Regions from separate parts of the Lysinibacillus sp. NPDC097214 genome, predicted to be linked through region 1. Evidence: riboswitches for the same ligand, from Rfam matches in the RefSeq annotation. Region 1 holds a riboswitch; each other region holds the start of a gene.
The links. Region 1 has a riboswitch for thiamine pyrophosphate ahead of thiW (energy coupling factor transporter S component ThiW). Riboswitches for the same ligand answer to the same signal wherever they lie in the genome.

Region 1 (5,292 bases):
CTTCGCTTTTGCGCAAAAAACATCTGTTGGCCCGTGACCCTGGAGCGAGCATCGCGAGTGAAGCGGCAGCGATAAAGCGCCCAGTCGGAACGGAAATCAACCACACGTTATGATGATGAGCTAATTTTAGATTGCAACTTTCGTGAAATTAGAGAATTTTTTGCGATAGGTTAAAATTTACCTTGTAAATAATGTGTATAAATGTAACAATCGATGATAGTAATAAAATATTACTATCATTTTTAAATACTAAAGATTTGAGGTATCAAGTATGACCAATATAATGAATTCATTTGGTTTTCTAAGTTTTAAATTAGCGGAGGCTTTAGAGGGAAATCTCGAGCAATATATTAGCGAAAAATTTCAAATGAAATCCAGAGAAGTCGGGATCATGATGGCAGTAAAAGAAAAAAAACTTAGCCAAATTCAAATAGGGCAGATTTTAAAGTTGGATAAAAATAGTGTCCGCTTTTTTATCGATGGTCTAGAAGAAAGAAAGTATGTTTATAGGGAGAAAAATCAAGAAAATAGAAGAGAGAATTTAATATGCCTTACAGAACAGGGTGAAAATTTGGCAGAAGAATTAATGAAGACCCTTGCGATTTCTGAGAATGAAGTTTTAAACGTACTTTCATTGGAAGAAAAAGAACTATTGAAAAGTATTATGAAAAAAGTATATGAAAATCGTTCATAGGGATTAAAACCTTATAAATAAAAAAAGAAAGAGTGATGAGATATGAAGGCAGTGCAAGTTATGAAGGAGTATTTAAGAAGAGCGCAAGAAGAGGGACAAGACTTATCTGACATGTATGCAGATCATGGGGAATTAAAAAATTTTAAAGGTCAAACTTTTAAAGGAAAAAAAGAAATACAGAACTTTTACATGTCACCTATGCCGAAAGGCTTTAAATTAACGATCCAAAATATTGAAGGTGATGATATAGAATGTAGAGCTATCATTTCGACTACTTGGGATGGTTTGCCAAACCCAGTGACTTTGGAAGAAAAGTTGATTCTTGATAATGAAAAAATTAAATCATTTACAATGAATCCAAAATAAAAGGAGAAGGAAGTTATGTCATTATATCCTAATAAAAATCCTCTCCCTACGCCTGAAAGAGACACGAAATACTGGATTGGCGTAGTATCTCTTAATCATGTACAAAAAGGGGTTGAGGGAGGATTCGGCCAGTTATGTCATGGTAAAGAAAGACCTTTGAAACGAATGCAAAAAGGAGATTGGATTATTTATTATTCTCCTAAAAAAAGTCTAGATTGTAATGAACCTGTAAGAGCATTTACCGCAATTGGAAGGGTAAAAGACGAGCGAATATACGAGTTTCAAATGGCAGAAAATTTTATTCCTTTTAGAAGAGATATAGACTTTTACAAAGATGCTAAGGCTGTACCAATAAAAAGGATCTTAGATTATTTAGAATTTGTAGAAGATAAATCGAAATATGGCTATAAATTCAGATTTGGTCATTTTGAAATAAGCAAAAAAGACTTTTTATTAATTGCTCATGAAATGGGATTACCGTTGAAGTATGGGTGAATTTGGTTGGACAAAAAACGGCTCATCACCATAACGTGTGGTTGATTTCCGTTCCAACTGGGCGCTTTGTTGCTGCCGCTTCGCTTTCGCACAGAGCAAAGCTTCCTGGGGGCGTCCGATGAGCCGCTTTTGTTGCTGCCGCTACGTTAGCACTACGCTTTCGCACAGAAAACATCCGCTACGCTGCAGGGTCTCGGGCCAACAGATGTCTTTTGCGCGAAAGCGTGAGTGCAACGTAGCGGCAGCAGCACGATATTGGTCACGAAGGCGTTATCACAGGATGTGATGCTCTTAGTCTTCGTTCCTCTATTGCTAATCCCCAAGGAGTCGACCAGTCGTAACGAAGATCAACTTATATACAAAACATAGGTCTTATCAAATGTCATCCACAACTTTTGGTGATGAGCCAAAAAAACGTTACTTTCTTAATTAACTGCTATTAAGAAGTAACGTTTTTATATTGCCATAAATCATTATTTAAGCTGAGTGTTAAGATCAGTTACAAACACAGTTTTACGCAAATTGTTAGCAACGACGATGCCTATTACAGCACCAATAGTACTTGAAGTTAAAAAGGCTGGCATGAAAAATAAAGCAGCAACAGATGTCCCCATTAATAAATGTGCGTAGGGCACTGCAATGAGTGAGGCAATAATACCTGTCCCAAACATTTCACCGACACCTGCTAGCCATTGTTTGCCGCTGTATTTATAGGCAAGGGCTGCACATAAAGCACCAATGACACTGCCAGGTATAGCTAATAATGAGCCTGTGCCTGTTAAAATACGAATAATGGCTGTGACAAAGGTGACCATAACAGTAGGTACTGGTCCAAGAATGATCGCACCAATAACATTAATAGCATGCTGTACAGGGTAGGCGCGTGCAATTCCTGTTGGTATTGAAACGAAGGTAGAACCTGCTACGGCAATTGCTACTAATAAGGCCATGATTGTTAATTTTCGAATTGACATCATTTCCACTCCTTTGAAATATGAATTTATTGGTTTTCCCCACTAAACTAGGGAATTTTACCACTAGAGCGTAAAAAAAGCCGCTCCCTAAAAACATTAGGAAGCGGCCTTGCATTTAAAAAGTAAAAAGCAAGTGTCGCCACTTCCCTCCGCTAGTGTGAACTAGATCAGGTTCAAAGGGTCCGTATATGACAATATACGTCTCAGCCTTTTAAAGACTCCCCTAGTGGTAAAAATTTAATTGTTAGTTTTCCTCATAATTATGTAGCATGCTACTAAAAATAGTCAATCACTTTTCAGGCTATTCTGTATCAGGATGCATAAGGTGAGGTGCTTTTTTCATTGTCCAAATAAGGGCAAGGAAGAAGCAAGCCATTAAAATAATAGCCCCGAAAATATAAGGACTGTTCATATTCCAATCGAATAATATACCTGCTAAAGCTGGACCAATCATATTACCAAGACTCATGTACGCATTGTTCATACCAGCTGCAAAGCCTTGTTCATTTTCAGCAAGCTTAGAAATCAATGTGTTGACTGCTGGACGAATCAATGTCGTAGCTGTAGAGAAGATTGTCGCTACAACTAGAATAAGAGCAAAGCCAGATACAAATAGTATTAAGAAAATTGAAACGGATGCAATAAATAAATTGACTAACACTACTTTCATTTCGCCGAAGCGATTAAACAGTGGTGTAATAACAAACATTTGAACAACAACACCAAAAGCGCCACCGACAACTAATATAATGGCGATATCAGTAGGTGTGTAATTAAACTTCTCTGTCACAAATAATGATAATGTTGTTTGGAAGTTCGCAATTCCGAATGAGAATACTAGCATGATAATTAGCATGACAAAATAAGGCATTTGGACTGAACGCACCATCTGCTTTGCAAGATTATCCTGCCTCCGCGCTTTTTGTGCTGTGTTTGGTTTTGTACCAGGCAATAAAAAGAACGATAAAATGGCTGCTAAGATAGCTGCAAATCCAGCTGTATAAAATGGGAAATGTAAACTAACTTTTGAGAGGAATCCACCGATACCAGGTCCAATCATAAAGCCAAAGGACATTGCTGCTCCTAGCATACCCATACCTTTTCCTCGTTCCTCGTACGTTGTGACGTCTGCCACAAAAGCCATAATAGGAGGTGCCACAAATGCAGAACCAAGGCCACCTAAAAAGCGTGCCAAGAAGAGCATCCACACATCTGTAGAAAGCCCGAAACCAATTTGTGCAAGTCCTGTTACAATAAGACCGAAGATAATGAGATTTTTTCGACCGTATTGATCTGAAAGATTCCCAGCAATTGGTGAAAAAACGAATTGCGCTAAGGCGAACGTTGCGATCAACATGCCAAGTACTTGTCCTGCAGCACCGAATAGTTTTAAATACTCAGGCATGACAGGAATAATAATTCCAATACTCCCCATTGCGATAAACATATTAAACATTAAAATATATAGAGCCGCCTTATTAGACTTCTGCTGGGTCATCAAATACCCCTTTCTTTATTGAAATATATTACAGTCTACCACAAGGTTTGTGCGTTTACTATTGACTATAAGTCTGAAATAAGAGTTCAGATGACCTTCCGGCAAAACGAGGGGTTGATTTCCGTTCCGACTGGGCGCTTTGCCGCTGACGCTTCGCTTTCGCGCAGATAAAACATTTGTTGCTGTCGCTACGTTAGCACTACGCTTTCGCACAGAGCAAAGCTTCCTGGGGGCGTCGGGGCAACAGGATGTTGGTCACGAAGGCGTTATCACAGGACGTGATGCTTTTAGCCTTCGTTCCCCTCCCGCTTCGCTACGTTGCAGGGTCTCGGGCCAACAGATGTCTTTTGCGCGAAAGCGTGAGTGCAACGTAGCGGCAGCAGAGGGTTTTGTTTGTGCGAAAGCGCAGCGACAGCAACAGCACGATGTTGGTCACGAAGGCGTTATCACAGGATGTGATGGTTTTAGCCTTCGTTCCTCTATTGCTAATCCCCAAAGAGTCGCCCAGTCGTAACGAAGATCAACCACTTCACAAGAATGTATCTTTCTTACATATCACTCTAATTTATAGTAATAAGGCGATGTATCCTAACCTCTTTTTTCGATTAGCTAATGGTAGACTTCTATGATGAAACTTGGTGCAGTTGTTTTAATAATTTGAATCCCACACCTGACAGTAAAATTAAAAAATATAACATCAAAAAAACGCAAGAAATCAACTTTTCTAAAATTGATTTCTTGCGCTTTTTAAGGATTTCAGTTTTGAGGTTATCGAATACTCATTTTAAATTCTAAAAACAGCTCATTGTATTTACCTAGGTAATCAGGGCCTAAGTTTTTATAAACTTCTAACGTTTTACGTTGTTCTTCTGAAGGATAGAATCGCTTATCAGATACAACTTCCTTATCCATTAACTTCATCGCTGCAATATTAGGGGTAGAGTAGCCTACATAATCAGCGTTTTTAGCCCCTGATTTAGCTTTTAGCATGAAATTAATGAAGGCATGTGCGCCATCTATATTTTTTGACGTTTTTGGGATGACCATATTGTCAAACCATAAGTTTGAGCCTTCCTTTGGTACAGCAAAGTCTAAATCTTCATTTTCTGACAACATGTCAGCTGCTTGACCAGACCAAGTGAGTGCCACGGTAGCTTCATTATTAACCATCAGCGGTGTAATTTCATCCCCGATAATAGCTTTTACATTTGGCGCCAATGTGATTAGTTTATCAGTAGCTTGAAGTAGCTCCTGTTTATTTAAAG
Region 2 (5,292 bases), on a different contig from region 1:
TTGCATTTTCGATGGCAATTGAGGATTGATTCGCAAATGCTTGAAGCATTGTTAAATCACTATTCTCAAACTGTGTATCTCCTGAAAAATTGACAATCGTTAACACGCCTATACATGAATTACTTTTATCAAGAAGCGGAGCACAAACAGCACTTTTTGGGTAAGTAAAATCACCGACTGCTTTTGTATAGTGTTCTTCATACTGTGGAAATAAATCGGCCATATTTTCAGTTACATCATCGCTAGTATGGAATCTAAATGCCTTTTTTTGAGAGAATACTTTTCCGGTCATCCCTTCATTTGAGGCAAGGTGAATTTTCTTCAAGTAAGCTAGATCATAACCTACAGTATGCTTAGCAATTAAACGATTTGTCTCTGTATTTAACATAAACAGCACACCTGCATCAGCACCTTTAATCACATGGAGTACTTCACTAATAAGTTTCTCTAACACTTGGTCTATATCGAGTGTTGATGTTAGGACCTGTGCAGCATTAACCAAGCTCATTAATTGTTTTTCGGTATTTATCATAAACAACTCCTCATGTGTATTGTTAAACTTTATTTTACAGTGCCATATAGAAGATAGCGAACTGTTAAATAACGAAAAAAAGAATCTGCTGAAAAAAGTAAGCAGATTCTTGTTAGTAACCTCATTTTAACTTTAAAAACGTATTATTGCTTATAGATGTTTTTTGAGGAATTAGCCGTTCCCTTCTTTGCAGCGATTACTTTTTTAACAATTGGAATAACGATAGGTGCTAATTTTACGGCGGTTTTGACAACTTTAGATACTTTCAAAAATAACAGCTCCTTTTAGTACTATCTGTTCAAGGTTGAAATGAAACTTATCGGATAACGCGAACAGCTTGAATAATATTCCAAATGACGATTCCTATTGAGACGAGAATGTAAATTGCGAACGAAACTAACCAAATGATAAGAAATGTACTGCTACCTGAATCTGGTTCAAAAGTGTTGAATGATAAAGTTGAGAAAATAAAGACTGCAAAAAATATTATTCCAAATGCGACTGGGATTAAATGTGATATTAGTGCTCGAAGAGAATGACTCTTGACGTCGTGATCTTTTGAAACAAAGTAAACTACTAATGGCACAATGAAAGGTGCGAAAAAGATACTGAGATAACTAAAGGCAGATAAAATTTTTTGGTTCTCCATAGTTGTACCTCCTTTTTTAATATTTACGCATGAAAAACAGTAAAGTTTCAAAAAATTAATGTGGAAGAGGTTGTAATCGTTATAGTGTTTGCGTACAATGAGGTTGTTCAACTAAATTAAGATGTAACGACCACAAGGGGAGCTGATGATGTCAGCTGAGACTGGGCACGTAATGCCTTGACTCTTTGAACCTGTAAGTTAACGCTTGCGTAGGGATGTGGATAGAAACCGACACTTTTACGATGTGAGGCTCTGTCCTGGCATCGTTTTTTAATCTTTATTGATGCCATATAGGAACATATTTGCCAACTGATTTCTATTCCTGCTCTTGTATCCTACATCGGAACAAAGGAGAGAATAATTATGGACAATAAAAGACTTTTAATGCTTGTGGAGATTGCGATATTCGCAGCGATTGGCCTTGTGCTTGATCAGGTTTCCTTTAAAGTATGGGCACAAGGGGGCTCTGTTAGTCTCGTAATGGTGCCAATAGTGTTAATAGCATTTCGCTGGGGCCTTATTCCAGGCATGACAACGGGTTTACTCATTGGTGTTATGCAAACGATGTTTGGTGCCTATATTATACATTGGCTTCAAGGAACACTTGATTATGGTGTTGCCTTTACAGTAGTAGGCTTAGCGGCCGTTGTGCGTGGGCCAGTGCTTGAGGCTGCAAAAGATTTAAACAAAAAGAAAATGGCGCTTTATATTATTTTAGGAACGGTAATAGCGGGCTTTTTACGTTATGCAGCACATACCATTGGGGGCGCTGTATTTTTCGCAGAGTATGCTGGCGATCAAAATGCATGGATTTATTCAATCATCTATAATGGAACATATATGTTACCAGCAACGATTTTAACAGCGATTGTCGGTGTTCTGTTATTTACGGCAGCACCTCAATTAATGCAACGAAAATCATAATTATGATTCCCTTCACATGAGTGAAGGGTTTTATTTTTAATAACGCCTTCGTGACCAACATCGTGTTGGCCCGAGACTCTGCAGCGAGCACCGCGAGCGAAGAGGATCATCGGACGCCCCAGGAAAGCGCCCAGCCGGAACGGAAATCAACTCTACGTTATGGAGATAAGCTTGTTTTTTAGCAATTTACACTTTATGATGGCATATAATATTTAGAGCGTTTAGCGTTTTATGTATAAAAAGTTATGTTATATTAAATAGAGATATTAGATGAAAGGGACGTTAAAAATGATTGTAAAAACGCAAGAAGAGATTGAAGCCTTTAAAAAAATCGGCCGTATTTGTGCTGAAATTCGTGAAGCCATGAAGGCTGCTACAAAACCAGGTGTAACAACACTTGAACTAGATGAAATTGCAGGCCGTATGTTTGCTGAGGCAGGAGCAGTTTCTGGACCTAAAGGGGAGTATGATTTCCCAGGATACACATGTATTAGTGTTAATGAGGAAGTCGCACATGGTATTCCAGGTGAACGTGTGATTAATGAGGGAGATATCGTCAATATAGATGTATCTGGTTCATTAAATGGTTACTTTGCGGATACGGGCATTTCATTTGTAGTTGGTGAAGGTTATGAGGATAAAGAAAAGCTATGTCGCGTAGCTAAAAGTGCTTTCGACCGTGCAATGACAAAAGTAAAAGCTGGATCAAAATTAAACCAAATCGGCAAAGCTGTTGAGCGTGAAGCATATGCCAATGATTTAACAGTGATTATGAACCTAACAGGTCATGGTTTAGGTCGTTCTTTACATGATGAGCCAAATCATATTTTAAATTATTACGATGCATGGGATTCTACAATTATGAAAGAAGGCATGGTACTTGCAGTCGAGCCATTTATCTCAGCGAAAGCGGAGCATATTGTGGAATCTGGTGATGGCTGGACATTCGTTACGCCAGACAAATCATTAGTTGCTCAAATTGAGCATTCAATTATCGTTACAAAAGACAAACCAATTATTTTAACTTCACTTGATGAACAATAAAAAAGCTAAAAATCCTGCTACCAATTTATTTTTGGTAGGCAGGATTTTTTTTAATAAATAATATACCGACAAGTAGCACTCCACATAAAAATAAGGCTGCCGTTGACACAAGTAGCTCATCAAAACCATTATGTAATGCGACCCCGATATAGGCCCAGATAAATACACTTGGATAGATAATATCAAAATAATGGAAACGGATATGTAGTGCTATTGCTACCCCAAGTGTCAGTAAAATAACTGCCCAAAGGGGATCACTAAGCCCAAAACCATTCCATTGATAAGATGTTAGCGTAAAGCTTACATTTGTCATCAGGCTGAATGTAATCCACGCGAAGTAAATCGAGAAGGGTAAACGACCTGTAAGTGAATTATTGCTGAGTGGGTACGTTTTGTACAACTTAGATAAATACAGGACTAAAATAAACGTACTGACAATTGACACTATAAATAGTTCGTGTTGCCAAACAACAATTGCTAACGCCTGCATGATACATATGCTACTAAAGAGAACAGTCTGTTTAAAAGATGTCTTTTTTAGATTCATGACTAACCAATAACCAAGTAACATGTAAACCACAATCCAAATCACATAACTAACATCAAAAGGTGCAAATATTACTGGAAAACGATTTGAGATCTCTAAGGAAGATTGACCGTTTATTTTCATGAAATAGGATGAAAAGGTTAGGATAAGTGAGACAACGTAAGTGATTGTCATCAAAAAAAATCGAGGCATGTTTTCCTCTCCCTTCGTGTTAAATTGTATAGGGAAAAGACAAATAAGTATAGGACTGTAACGTTATATTTTCATTATAACGGAAATTTCCAACAATGTATCGTGTTGTTTCGCTAAAATTATCTACAATTTACCATTTAAATGTGCATTCATATATTTCTTTAGTACAATGGAAGTATACAAATGTAAGGAGTGAAGTTTTAATGACTCAAAACTTAAATGATCTAGATCTATCAGTTAATCTGGATAAGAAAATGTATAAAAAGAAATTAAAAGTACTCCAGTATGAAATGTTAAATGCGCAACAGTTTTTATTAAACAATAAAATAGGGTTAATTTTAGTATTTGAAGGTATGGATGCTGCTGGTAAGGGTGGTGCTATTAAGCGTCTAATCGAACGTGTTGATCCACGTGGTTATGTCGTACATCCGATTTCAGCACCTCAGCCTCATGAACTACGCTACAACTATTTACAACGCTTTTGGAGAAAGCTACCACAGCATGGGCAAATCGCTATTTTTGATCGCTCATGGTATGGCCGTGTATTAGTTGAGCGTATTGAAGGATTTGCATCAAATGAAGAGTGGTCTCGTGCATACGAAGAAATTAATAATTTTGAAAAGATTTTAACGGCAGAAGATTATATTGTTATTAAGTTTTGGCTTCAAGTATCAGATGAGGAGCAGCTTAAACGTTTTAAAGAACGTGAGCAAGATCCGTATAAGTCTTGGAAGCTAACAGATGAAGACTGGCGAAATCGTGAAAAAACACTACAGTATACGGAATCTGCAAATGAAATGTTTGAGAAGACCGATAAGAAAAGTGCTCCATGGGTTCTAATACCAGGAGACGATAAAAAATATGCACGTGTACAGGTGCTGCAAGAAACACTAGCACATATAGAACGTGAAGCAAAAAAACGTGGCCTTCATGTAACGAATGTCTTAGACAAAGCGCATTTAGAAGATGCTGAATCGTCTAGCCTGGAATTGCTAGAAGAGAAGCCTAAAAAACAAAAAGTGAAATAATGTTATTGATGCTGTAACAACAAGACGAGATGTTTTAGTTGTAGCAGCATCTTTTTTTACATACAATAAAGTAAAACTTCAATTCGGTGGGTGTTTACCCACAAATTGTTAGGTAAGTATTTAGTCAGTTAATCGTGGACTATGTGGATTGAAAATGAACGCAGGCTTTAAACAATTATCGGAAGGTTAGTGTGGAAAAATGGTGCTTAAAATTTGGAGACTATTGAGGAAAAAGGGTGAAAATGTGGTATCAATTCAGGGAGGGAAATGCTACATTCGCACATTTTATGAAAAAGACGCACAAAGTTTAACTGATCTCGTAAGCCGCAATAAATATTTTTGGTCTACATACGAACCGTTACAACGACCTGAATAT
Region 3 (5,292 bases), on a different contig from region 1:
AGGTAGCGATTGTTCAGGATGAAAGCCAAACGCCGCCTTTACCTTAGCATAGGCTTTCGACAGCTTCAACGTCTTCTCACACGACGGTAGATTCATGCTTACTGCAATGACATGTTCCGCTTCTTCTAGCAAAGTAGGTATGTCGTTTTCCTTATACTGATCTAAATGAATATGTGCATCAATCAACATTCGCCTCATCCTTTTCTTCTTTTAAATACGTGAATAATTGTTGCTTCAAAGCCGTAAATGAAGCGGAATGACGAATTTCTTCTTGTCGTGGCCTTGCAAAAGGTACGATTATTTCCTTTTTCATTGTTGCTGGCCGTTTCGTGAGTACAATAATACGATCAGCTAAAAACAGAGCTTCCTCGATACTATGTGTAACGAACAAAATAGACTTTCGATATTTCTCCCAAATCGATAATAGCCACGCCTGCATTTCAAGCCTTGTAAACTCATCAAGTGCAGAAAATGGCTCATCTAAGCATAAAATAGGCTTATTACTGACAATTGCACGAATAAACGATACCCGCTGTTGCATACCACCCGACAGCTCATCAGGATATGCATTTTCAAATGTTGCGAGCCCCACTTTATGTAACCATTCCTTCGCAACGTTAACATTTGGTTTTCCATGAAGCTCCTCGACCATCGTGACGTTTTCTATTATCGTACGCCACGGTAATAAACATGGCTGCTGAGGCATATAGCCAATCGTTCCTCTTGTTCGCTGGATGTCTGTACCGTTTAATAAAATGGCACCCTTATCAATTGAAGAAACACCACCAATTAATTGAAAGAGTGTACTTTTTCCACTGCCTGACGGACCTATAATCGCCACAAACTCCCCGTCCTTCACCTCAAAATATAAATTACGGATGACTGGAAGGGAATCAAAGGATTTATCAATGTTTTGAATGCTTAGCATGGTGTCCTCTCCCCTTTACAACAAGTTTTTCTAGTAATCGAATAGCACTAAATAATAACAAACTTAAAAATACGATAGCAAAAATTGCTACAAATACACGATCCGTTCGAAATGAAGATTGTGCCAACGTCATGTAGACACCAATCCCCATTTTCGCACCTAACCATTCCGCAATGATAGCCCCCATGACACTATAGGTTGCCGCTATCTTAATGCCTGAAAAAATCGCTGGATACGCATAAGGCCATTCTAGCTTCCAAAAGGTTTGTGCTTTCGTTGCACCAATCATCTCAAAATAATGCTTCAGTTCAGGCGGAGTTTGACGAAAGCCATCCATTGCCGAAATAACAATAGGAAAAAAGCACACAAGACAAATAATAATGAGCTTTGGCAATAAACCAAAGCCAAACCAAATAATTAATAAAGGTGCTAGGACGAGCACAGGGACATTTTGCGACATAATAAGAATAGGGTAAAATAACTCCCTTACTAAAGTAAAACGATGTAATAGTACGGCAACCGTTAGCCCACATAATATCCCGATTGCAAGACCTAGAAGTGCTAATTGAATTGTCGCGAAAGCATGCGGCACAAACGTTTCATACGATTGAAAACCTTCTTTCAAAATGGCACTCGGTGCTGGCAAAAGCCAATGTGGGATATTAGCAAAACGGACAATTAGTTCCCATATGAATAAGAGGAAGGCGATAAAAATTATCGTCCTTCCTTGTATAACAGCCTGCTTCATCCCTTGTATTTCTCCGTTAGCGTATCCATTGTAATACCGGATGGTTGATATAAAATTTTCACTTGCGTAATGACATTGATCGCGCCAAGCTCTATCATTTTGTCATTCATTTTTTCAATAATTTGTAGTAAAGTCGTAAGCTCACCCTCCATTGTCGTTTCTAATGGATGAACTTCATATTTCACCCCTGATGCGTCGATAACCGCAATCGCTGCATCAACAAACGGGATCACATCTGCGTATGTTTCAGTTTTCGGGATAATTTGGACACTTATTAATGAGTTTGCCATATTACTTTGTCTCCTTTTTCGGTAAAAAATCGTTTGTAAATGCTTGTTTTGCGTTAAATTCGCCCTCTAAAACTTTGTTGTTAGCCATCCATTTCGCGTAGTTTTCCCAAACAGCAAGTTTTTGCTCGCCCCATCGTGCAGCGTCGTCTTGATACTTATCTGCTAACCATTCCTGACTTTTATGCACAAGGTTCTTATCTAAATCAGGAACCGCTTCTAGTAAAATATCAGCTGCCTCATTTGGGTGATTTATCGCATATTCATAACCCTTAGCCGCAGCAGCGACAAATGCTTTTACCGTCTCAGGATCATCCTTAATCATTTTTTCATTTGTAGCAAGTACAGGTGTGTAATAATCTAACTGCTCACTATAATCTGTTAAATAAAGCATGTTCAGCTTTTCGCCACGAAGTTCTGCTTCAATACCTGTCCATGCATAATAAATCCACGCAAAATCAATATCTTTTTTCATCATTGTAAAGAAGTCTAAATCGCCTGCATTGACGATATCTAACTTATTAATATCCGCATTTTCTGTTTGCATAAGTGATTGTAGTACAGCCTTTTCAAGTGGCGCACCCCAGCCCCCGTATGTTTTACCTTCAAAATCCTTTGGTGACTTAATGCCTTTTGATGCGGTAGATGCGAAGCCAGAAGTATTATGTTGTATAACCGCTGCAATCGATACTAAAGGTACATCCTGTACACGCGCCTGTGTAATCCCTTCCTGATAGCTTACGCCAAACTGAGCCTTCCCAGACGCCACAAGCTGATCTGCGCCCGTTTCGCCAGGTAATAAAATATCAACATCTAAGCCCTGCTCCTTAAAGTAGCCCAGTTTTTCCGCTACATATAAACCGGTATGATTTGTATTCGGTGTCCAATCTAGAACTACCGATACTTTTGTTAATCCTTTAGCATCCTTTTTAGCCTCTTTTTCGCTACAACCCACTAATGTTAAAAGTGCAGCCATTAGGACCAATAACCATTTTTTCATGCTGATTCCTCCAAGTAAGTAATGTGAAAGTGTTCATGAATGAATGTCTTTACCAGAAGAAAAAAAGTCTGAAAACATAAAAAACGCCTAGGATTCCTCCCAGACGTTTTACAATCAGTATCAAAAACTTTCTTTTTTTGAATAGATGTTCCCTACGCTGGTACGAGCCAAATCAGGTTCAAAGGGTCAGCGTCTATCGGACACAATCTCAGCTGGCAACTACCAGCCCCCCTACATTCTTTCCATATGAACTTTTCGATGATAATTATACCCATATCAATCCGTTAATGACAAGGGTCTGTTTACCGATAGTGCTGAAAAATTATTAAACGGCCTCTTTTCAAATCCACCTTCTGAAATATTTTTTTCATTCACACTAAATAACTGCTATGCCCTCTCCTTTCAAAAACGTTCTTAAGGAGACCTAGATACTTTTAGCGAATAATGGCCCTTCATTGTAGTAATTCCGTTATAACTAACTATAAAATTCAAAAAATTCCCTCAACATATTGACAATGGAAACATATTACAATAAGATTTGATTGACCAATCAATCATTTATTTTGGAAGGAGTATATAAAATGGAAACTAAACTTACTAATGATGAGAAAAAGAAAAGAAAAAGATCTACTATCCTAAATGCTGCCATTAAATTATATAGTGATACTGGTTTTGCGGAGACAAAAGTTGCCGACATAGCAAAGGAAGCGGGTGTTAGCTTTGGTACCGTATTTACGTATTTTGATTCAAAAGAAGCACTTTATGAATCAGCTATTTTGGAGCCATTGAAGGAAATCACACCTTATTTTATTGAGTTAGGAGAACACTTTAAAGGTGAGCCTCTTGAAGTTGTGAAGGAAATGATAGATTGCCATATACAGCTTTTTTCAATGAGAAGTGAATACTTACGTCTAATTCAGCAGGTTCTTGCAAGACCTGATCGTTTCCCAAAACTTTTTAAAGAACTAGATGATTTCGTAAAAGTATTTAAAGATAGTATTTATCCGGTTATTGAAGAAGGTCAAAGGCTCGGTTACTTTTATGAAGAATCCCCTTCATTAATTGCTGAGTCATACTTTTCCATCTTAAACGGCATGCGTTTAACATTTATTGATGAATATACAAACGTGATGCGGCAGGATATATCGAGACAAGCTCTGAGATTATTTGGGCCTATCACAAATAAATAAGCCTCCTCCCCACTTTGCCCAGCCAGCACTTGTAGACAATATATTATTAAATAGGAGTGATTATATGAAATTGAGAGATATTCATCCCAACATCAAACTTCGTCTAGCCATGCAATTTCTAGGCGGCCTTATTTCTATGGCTGTTATTCCTTTTCTGGCAATTTATTTTACCCAGAATATCGGAGCTACTAAAACTGGTATTATTCTTATAATAATAGTAATTAGTGGGGTTATTGGAGGGTTTATCGGAGGGCATATTTCAGATAAAATAGGGCGAAAAAAAATAATGATTTATTCTGAAATAGGTATATTGCTTTCATATCTGTTAATAGCACTTTGTAATTCCCCTTGGTTTAACCTTCCTTATATTTCTGCAGCATTCTTCATCATTAATATGTTTTGCGGAGGAATGTTTCAGCCAGCCGCACAAGCTATGATGATTGATGTTACTAATTCCGAATCGAGAAAGCTTGTATTTACGATTAGCTACTGGTTGGGGAATTTATCAACGGCAATTGGAGGAATCATTGGGGCATTTCTTTTTAAAAACTACTTATTTGAGCTATTTATTGGGATTTCACTAATCTCGTTGTTATCTGTATTTATGACTGTATTTTTTATCACAGAAACTTATTTACCAGAACCTTCACCTAAGTCTTCTAATCATAAGAAAAAATCTTCATCAGTAGAAATGTTTCAAACTTATTCAACCGTTATAAAAGATAAGCTATTTATGTTTTATATTTTAGGAGCAATCTTGATCTTTACCTTGGAACAGTCTTTATCAAACTATATTGGGATACGTCTCGAAAAAGATATACCTCAACATTCAACCTCCTTCTTTGGCATAGATTTCATGGTAGATGGCACAAAAATGCTTGGTTTTCTTCGAACGGAGAATACTATTCTTGTAGTTCTCCTCTCAAGTGCTGTATTATTCTTATTAAAAAAATGTAGTGATCGCTGGACTCTTGTAACAGGAATGTTGATCTTTTCTATATGTTTTAGTGTCTTTGCTTCTTCAAATAGTGTGTTGATTCTTTTTATTGCCATGTTTATTGGAACAATTGGTGAGCTAATGTTTGTGCCTATTAAACAGGCGATGATAGGAGAACTTGCCCCATCTAACGCTCGTAGCA
Region 4 (5,292 bases), on a different contig from region 1:
GCATTCGAGCAGTTTATGCCTCCAATTGCAACGATAGGGAGCTCCGGGTATTGTCTGCGAACTTGTTGTAAAAATTCAGTTCCACTAGGCGGTTTGGCGTCGCTTTTAGAGGTGGTTGAAAAAATTGGACCAATTCCTACATAGTCAGCACCATATTGTAGAGCAGTTTGTAATTCAGCTTGTGAATGAACAGAAACCCCTAGAATCATATTGCCAATTTTTTTTCGTACCATCGACACAGGAAAATCTTCTTGGCCAATATGAACACCATTTGCTCTAAGTTTTATAGCTAGTTCTACATCATCATTGACGATAAACGGAACATGATACTGTTGACAGAGCTTTTGACATTTGCGAGCAAAATTTTCATAGGCTTGTCCAGTTAGTTTATTTGGCCCTTTTTCACGGAATTGAAACATTGTAATTCCAGATTGGAGAGCTTTCTCTAAAACGTTTATTGGCTCCTGATTGAAAACATTACCTGTACCCATAATAAAATATAGTTGTAGATCGTCACGTTTCATGAATGGTCACCTCACAGGAATCCTTATAGTTTTGGTAAGCAAAATGATTTGTTGGACCATGGCCGTTACCAATAGATAAATCATGGGTTATGGCTAATTGAATAAATTTTTTAGCTTCCTCAATTGCCTCCTCCATAGGTAGCCCAAGACCAAGAAAAGCAGTTAATGCTGCGGAAAATGTACAGCCTGTACCATGCGTGTTTTTTGTTGCAATTCGAGTAGACTGCATGGAAAATGATCGACCATCTTGAAAAAATACATAATCAGTAGCATAGCATGTATCCTCTAAATGACCGCCTTTCATAACGACGCATTGAACGCCTGTTTGTAATAAGATCTGAGCTACTTCTTTTAAATCAGCTAAAGAATTGATTTTCCTTCCAGAAAGGGTCTCAGCCTCAGGGATGTTTGGCGTTACAATTGTTGCTAAAGGTAGCAAATAACTTCGTAATGCCTCAATTGCTTCTTGCTGTAATAAGCTTTCGCCACCTTTTGCAATCATAACAGGATCCACAATAAGCGGAATATTTACTTCTGCTAAAATATGTGCAATTGATTGGATGATCTCGGAGGAAAACAGCATTCCTGTTTTAATAGCACTAATTGAAAAATCCTCGATTAGCGCTCTAAGTTGTTTTTCAATAAAGCTAACTTCAATTGGTAAAACACCCGATACACCCAGTGTATTCTGGGCAGTTAAAGCTGTAATAACAGATGTTCCAAACACTTTTAATTCCTGAAATGTTTTTAAATCAGCCTGTATGCCTGCACCGCCGCCACTATCTGAACCAGCAATCGTCGTTACAATATCCATTATTCATCACCATCCTTGGAAAGGTGATGTAGCTCATTCAATACAGCAATTTGAAAATCGCCAATGAATCGAGTAGAAGAAGCAGCTTTTTCTGCTAACTTCTTATAAAGTGATAATGTTTCTAGCAATTGGTCAAACGGTTGATCTCCTGCGGCGTAAGAGGCACAACACAGTGCACTCAATAAGCAACCTGTTCCAGTAACTTCTGTCATTTGAGAATTTCCACCCGTAATCCATTGCTGATGTGTGCCATCAGTAATAAAATCCTTTTCACCGGTCACAATAACAATACAATTGTATTGTTGAGCTATTTTCTGTGCCTCCACTTCTACAGAAATTGACCCACTACCACTATCTACGCCTTTTTGTTGCCAGTCTACATTGGCAATTGCCGCAAGCTCTCCGATATTGCAACGAATTGCCGCAAATTTAATGTCCTCCAGTAATTGCTGTACCGTTTGTTTTCGGTAAGATGTTGCACCTGCGGCAACAGGATCTAAAATAACGGGAATGCCAAGAGCATTTGCTTTTTTCCCTGCAAGTAACATGGATTCTTTCATTCGTTCATTAAGGGTACCGATATTGATCAATAAGCCTGAGGCGATTGTCACCATTTCTTCAACCTCGTGACCGTCATCAGCCATGACTGGAGAAGCGCCTATTGCTAATAAGCCATTTGCTTGAAAATTAGCCACAACGTAATTAGTTATGCAATGAATAAGTGGATTTTGTTTACGAATCGTTTGAAATATCAATTTAAGTCCTCCTCGTTGGATGGACGTAAGCGTGCAAAAAAGACTCTTTTTCGTGCAAAAAACACGTAAAAGAGCCTTTCATCAGTAATTCGATGTAAATTGCTCCCTACGTCAGTATTAACTAACAGGTTCAAAGGGTCAGGTTTTACCTTCTCAACTCTAAATGAGTCCCCCTGCAATCATGCATTTAGTTGACCAAAATGTACCATATTATTCATTTGTGTTCAATAGGGAGTTTTTTCTTCATTCAGATTTTCTGTGCAAAAGCGACCATTACGCCAAATTAAAATGGATAGAAGCAATAAGTGACTGATGCCATATAGCAGAGCATGATAGTTGTCACGACTTTCATAAATTAGAGTGTATTCCATTGAAATCGATAAAAATTGAGTTTATATTGGGCGTAACAAAAGGGGGCATTTGCCATGAAAAGAGAAGATTTAATCGCACCAGAATGGTATAACATTTCAGAGGAAATTGAAAAATATGCACAGGATTCTACCAAAAATGCATTATTAGTTTATAACGAAAACGGAGAAATTCAGTACATTACATATACAGCCTTACTTGAAAAGGCGAATCAGGCAGCACATGTATTTACCTCTCAAGGTTTGAAAAAAGGTGATGTAATTTTAATCATGGTACCGAGATCAGTGGAGGCGTATATTGTGTACATTGCGGCATTAAAGGCAGGTTTAACTATTATACCTAGTTCAGAAATGTTGAGATCTAAGGATATTGAATATCGAATCAATCATGCTGAAGCAAAAGGAGTTGTTGCATTTGAGCCTTATATTGAACAATTTGATAGTGTTGAAAATTTACAAGAAATACAGCAATTTGTCATTGGTCATGCACATGAACCTTGGCAGCCATTGCTTGAAAAAATGCAAAGCCAACCAAAAAGCTACTTTAATTCTACACCAACTAAGAGTACAGACATTGCATTTTTAGCATATACAAGTGGTACAACAGGCAATCCAAAGGCAGCAGTACATACACATAGCTGGGGTTACGCACACTTACGAACTACTGCACCAAATTGGTTAGGTGTTCAAGAAGGTGACATAGTATGGGCTACCGCAGCTCCTGGCTGGCAAAAATGGATTTGGAGTCCGTTCCTCGCTACTTTAGGAAGTGGTGCAACAGCATTTGTTTACAAAGGTCACTTTGATGCGGGTACTTACCTTGCACTGATTGAAAAATTCAATATTAATATTCTATGTTGCACACCAACCGAATATCGATTTATGGCGAGTCTTGAAAATTTACAAGATTTCAATGTAAGTACAATACGTCAGGCTGTGTCAGCGGGCGAACCTTTAAATAGTGAAGTGATAAAAGTATTTTCCGAGGTTTTTAATTTACAAGTACGAGATGGCTATGGACAAACAGAGAATACATTACTTGTTGGTACAATGGTAGGCATGGAGGCTAGAATGGGCTCAATGGGTAAACCTACCCCGGGTAATTCTGTTGAAATTATCAATGATTTTGGAAGTCCTGTTGCGGTTGGAGAAGTTGGAGATATTGCTGTACACTGTGAAACGCCCGCGTTATTTGAAAAATATTTAAACGATCCAGAACGGACAAATTTACAATTTAGAGGCGATTGGTATATTACCGGTGATCGTGCATATAAAGATGAAGATGGCTATTATTGGTTTGAAGGACGTGGAGATGATGTCATTATATCGTCTGGGTATACGATTGGCCCATTTGAAGTAGAAGATGCGTTATTGAAGCATCCTGCAGTGAAAGAAACTGCCGTTGTCGCGAGTCCAGATGAGATTCGTGGAAATCTCGTAAAGGCGTTTGTTGTGCTCTGTGAAGGAGAAGTTGGTAATGAAACACTTATAAAAAAACTACAAAGCCATGTAAAAACTTTAACAGCCCCTTATAAATATCCTCGTGTGATCGAGTTTGTTACTGAGCTACCAAAGACTGCATCAGGCAAAATTCGTCGTGTCGAATTACGAGAGCAAGAAAAAATCCATTCTATCACTCATCGTTAATTTCCTAGGAAATAATGTCGAAAATCAAAGTTCCTGCTTTTTTTATGAACTTTGATTTTTTTATAGTATTAGGTAATGTATTATAGGTTGAATAAGTTAAAGCTTTTGCAAAGTGTTGGGATCAACCCCGTGTTATGGCATGAGCTATATTATTGCAATAAGTATGAAACAAATTAGGATATCAATCGTATAACGTTATGAGGAGGCGGAAAGATATGAATGGTAAAAGGTGGGCTGCTTTAATAATTGCAGGTGTGCTATTAGTATTTTCATTAGGAATCAACACTGTTTTTGCAATATTTAAATCAGATTTCTTTAGCAGTTTTGATAGATTAGCGGCTGGAAACGACTTGACGGTAATGGAAAAGGTTAAAGAAGACGGCAATATGGATAAACGTATAGCATACTTAAAGGTTGATGGTACGATTCAAGATGTTGGCTCAAGTACATTATGGCAACCAGTTTCTTATGATCATCAATTTTTCTTACATCAATTAGATAATATTTTATATGATGATACTGTGGAAGGTATCGTCTTAAGTGTTAATACACCAGGTGGCGGTGTCAAGGAATCAGCAGAAATATATAAAAAACTGTTGAAAATTAAAGAAGAGCGACAAATTCCAATCTATGTATCTATGGATTCGATGGCAGCTTCAGGTGGTTATTACATTTCAGCACCAGCAGATAAAATTTTTGCGCAACGTGATACAATTACAGGTTCGATTGGTGTCATTATGCAATCTATTAATTATCAGGCGTTAGCAGAAAAAGTTGGTGTGAAATATGAAACATTTAAATCTGGTGAACATAAGGATATGCTTAGTCCAATGCGTGAAGTGACACCAGAAGAGCGTGCTATGATGCAAGACATGATTAATGAAACGTATCAAGAATTCGTTGGTATTGTTGCAAAAGGACGTAATATGTCTGAACCAGATGTGAAAAAAGTGGCCGATGGTCGAATTCTTAGCGGTAAGAAGGCTCTTGAAGCAGGCTTAGTTGATGAGATTGGTGATGAAGAAGCAGCAATTACAGCATTGCGTAAAGACTTTGGTTTAGAGGGCGCCGAATTATTTGAGTATTCATATGATGTTGGTGGCTGGCAATCATATGTTGGGATGAAAATTGGATCTATATTTGGTCCATCAGCAGAGGAAAAAATGTTGATGAAAATTATGGCG

Region 2: it holds a riboswitch for thiamine pyrophosphate, as region 1 does, so the genes downstream of both, thiT (energy-coupled thiamine transporter ThiT) here and thiW (energy coupling factor transporter S component ThiW) in region 1, are expected to answer to the same signal.
Region 3: it holds a riboswitch for thiamine pyrophosphate, as region 1 does, so the genes downstream of both, ACQKMI_RS11895 (ABC transporter substrate-binding protein) here and thiW (energy coupling factor transporter S component ThiW) in region 1, are expected to answer to the same signal.
Region 4: it holds a riboswitch for thiamine pyrophosphate, as region 1 does, so the genes downstream of both, thiM (hydroxyethylthiazole kinase) here and thiW (energy coupling factor transporter S component ThiW) in region 1, are expected to answer to the same signal.

The regions. Positions count from the first base shown of each region.
Region 1 covers NZ_JBNNSS010000003.1:42,480-47,771, forward strand. Annotated here, with positions in the region: gene ACQKMI_RS07460 (MarR family winged helix-turn-helix transcriptional regulator) at 272-694, shown strand; gene ACQKMI_RS07465 (ketosteroid isomerase family protein) at 737-1,060, shown strand; gene ACQKMI_RS07470 (EVE domain-containing protein) at 1,076-1,555, shown strand; gene thiW (energy coupling factor transporter S component ThiW) at 2,029-2,529, opposite strand; TPP riboswitch at 2,657-2,764, opposite strand; gene ACQKMI_RS07480 (MFS transporter) at 2,831-4,027, opposite strand; gene ACQKMI_RS07485 (ABC transporter substrate-binding protein) at 4,796-5,292, opposite strand, start outside.
Region 2 covers NZ_JBNNSS010000014.1:7,920-13,211, reverse strand. Annotated here, with positions in the region: gene ACQKMI_RS22000 (helix-turn-helix domain-containing protein) at 1-532, opposite strand, end outside; gene ACQKMI_RS21995 (hypothetical protein) at 676-801, opposite strand; gene ACQKMI_RS21990 (DUF4870 domain-containing protein) at 849-1,181, opposite strand; TPP riboswitch at 1,307-1,414, shown strand; gene thiT (energy-coupled thiamine transporter ThiT) at 1,545-2,105, shown strand; gene map (type I methionyl aminopeptidase) at 2,394-3,149, shown strand; gene ACQKMI_RS21975 (hypothetical protein) at 3,175-3,888, opposite strand; gene ACQKMI_RS21970 (polyphosphate kinase 2 family protein) at 4,092-4,916, shown strand; gene ACQKMI_RS21965 (GNAT family N-acetyltransferase) at 5,116-5,292, shown strand, end outside.
Region 3 covers NZ_JBNNSS010000004.1:380,357-385,648, forward strand. Annotated here, with positions in the region: gene ACQKMI_RS11875 (TatD family hydrolase) at 1-189, opposite strand, end outside; gene ACQKMI_RS11880 (ABC transporter ATP-binding protein) at 179-928, opposite strand; gene ACQKMI_RS11885 (ABC transporter permease) at 906-1,676, opposite strand; gene ACQKMI_RS11890 (thiamine-binding protein) at 1,673-1,966, opposite strand; gene ACQKMI_RS11895 (ABC transporter substrate-binding protein) at 1,968-2,963, opposite strand; TPP riboswitch at 3,096-3,206, opposite strand; gene ACQKMI_RS11900 (TetR/AcrR family transcriptional regulator) at 3,545-4,153, shown strand; gene ACQKMI_RS11905 (MFS transporter) at 4,218-5,292, shown strand, end outside.
Region 4 covers NZ_JBNNSS010000001.1:687,548-692,839, reverse strand. Annotated here, with positions in the region: gene thiE (thiamine phosphate synthase) at 1-524, opposite strand, end outside; gene thiD (bifunctional hydroxymethylpyrimidine kinase/phosphomethylpyrimidine kinase) at 514-1,338, opposite strand; gene thiM (hydroxyethylthiazole kinase) at 1,338-2,093, opposite strand; TPP riboswitch at 2,180-2,278, opposite strand; gene mbcS (acyl-CoA synthetase MbcS) at 2,519-4,108, shown strand; gene sppA (signal peptide peptidase SppA) at 4,324-5,292, shown strand, end outside.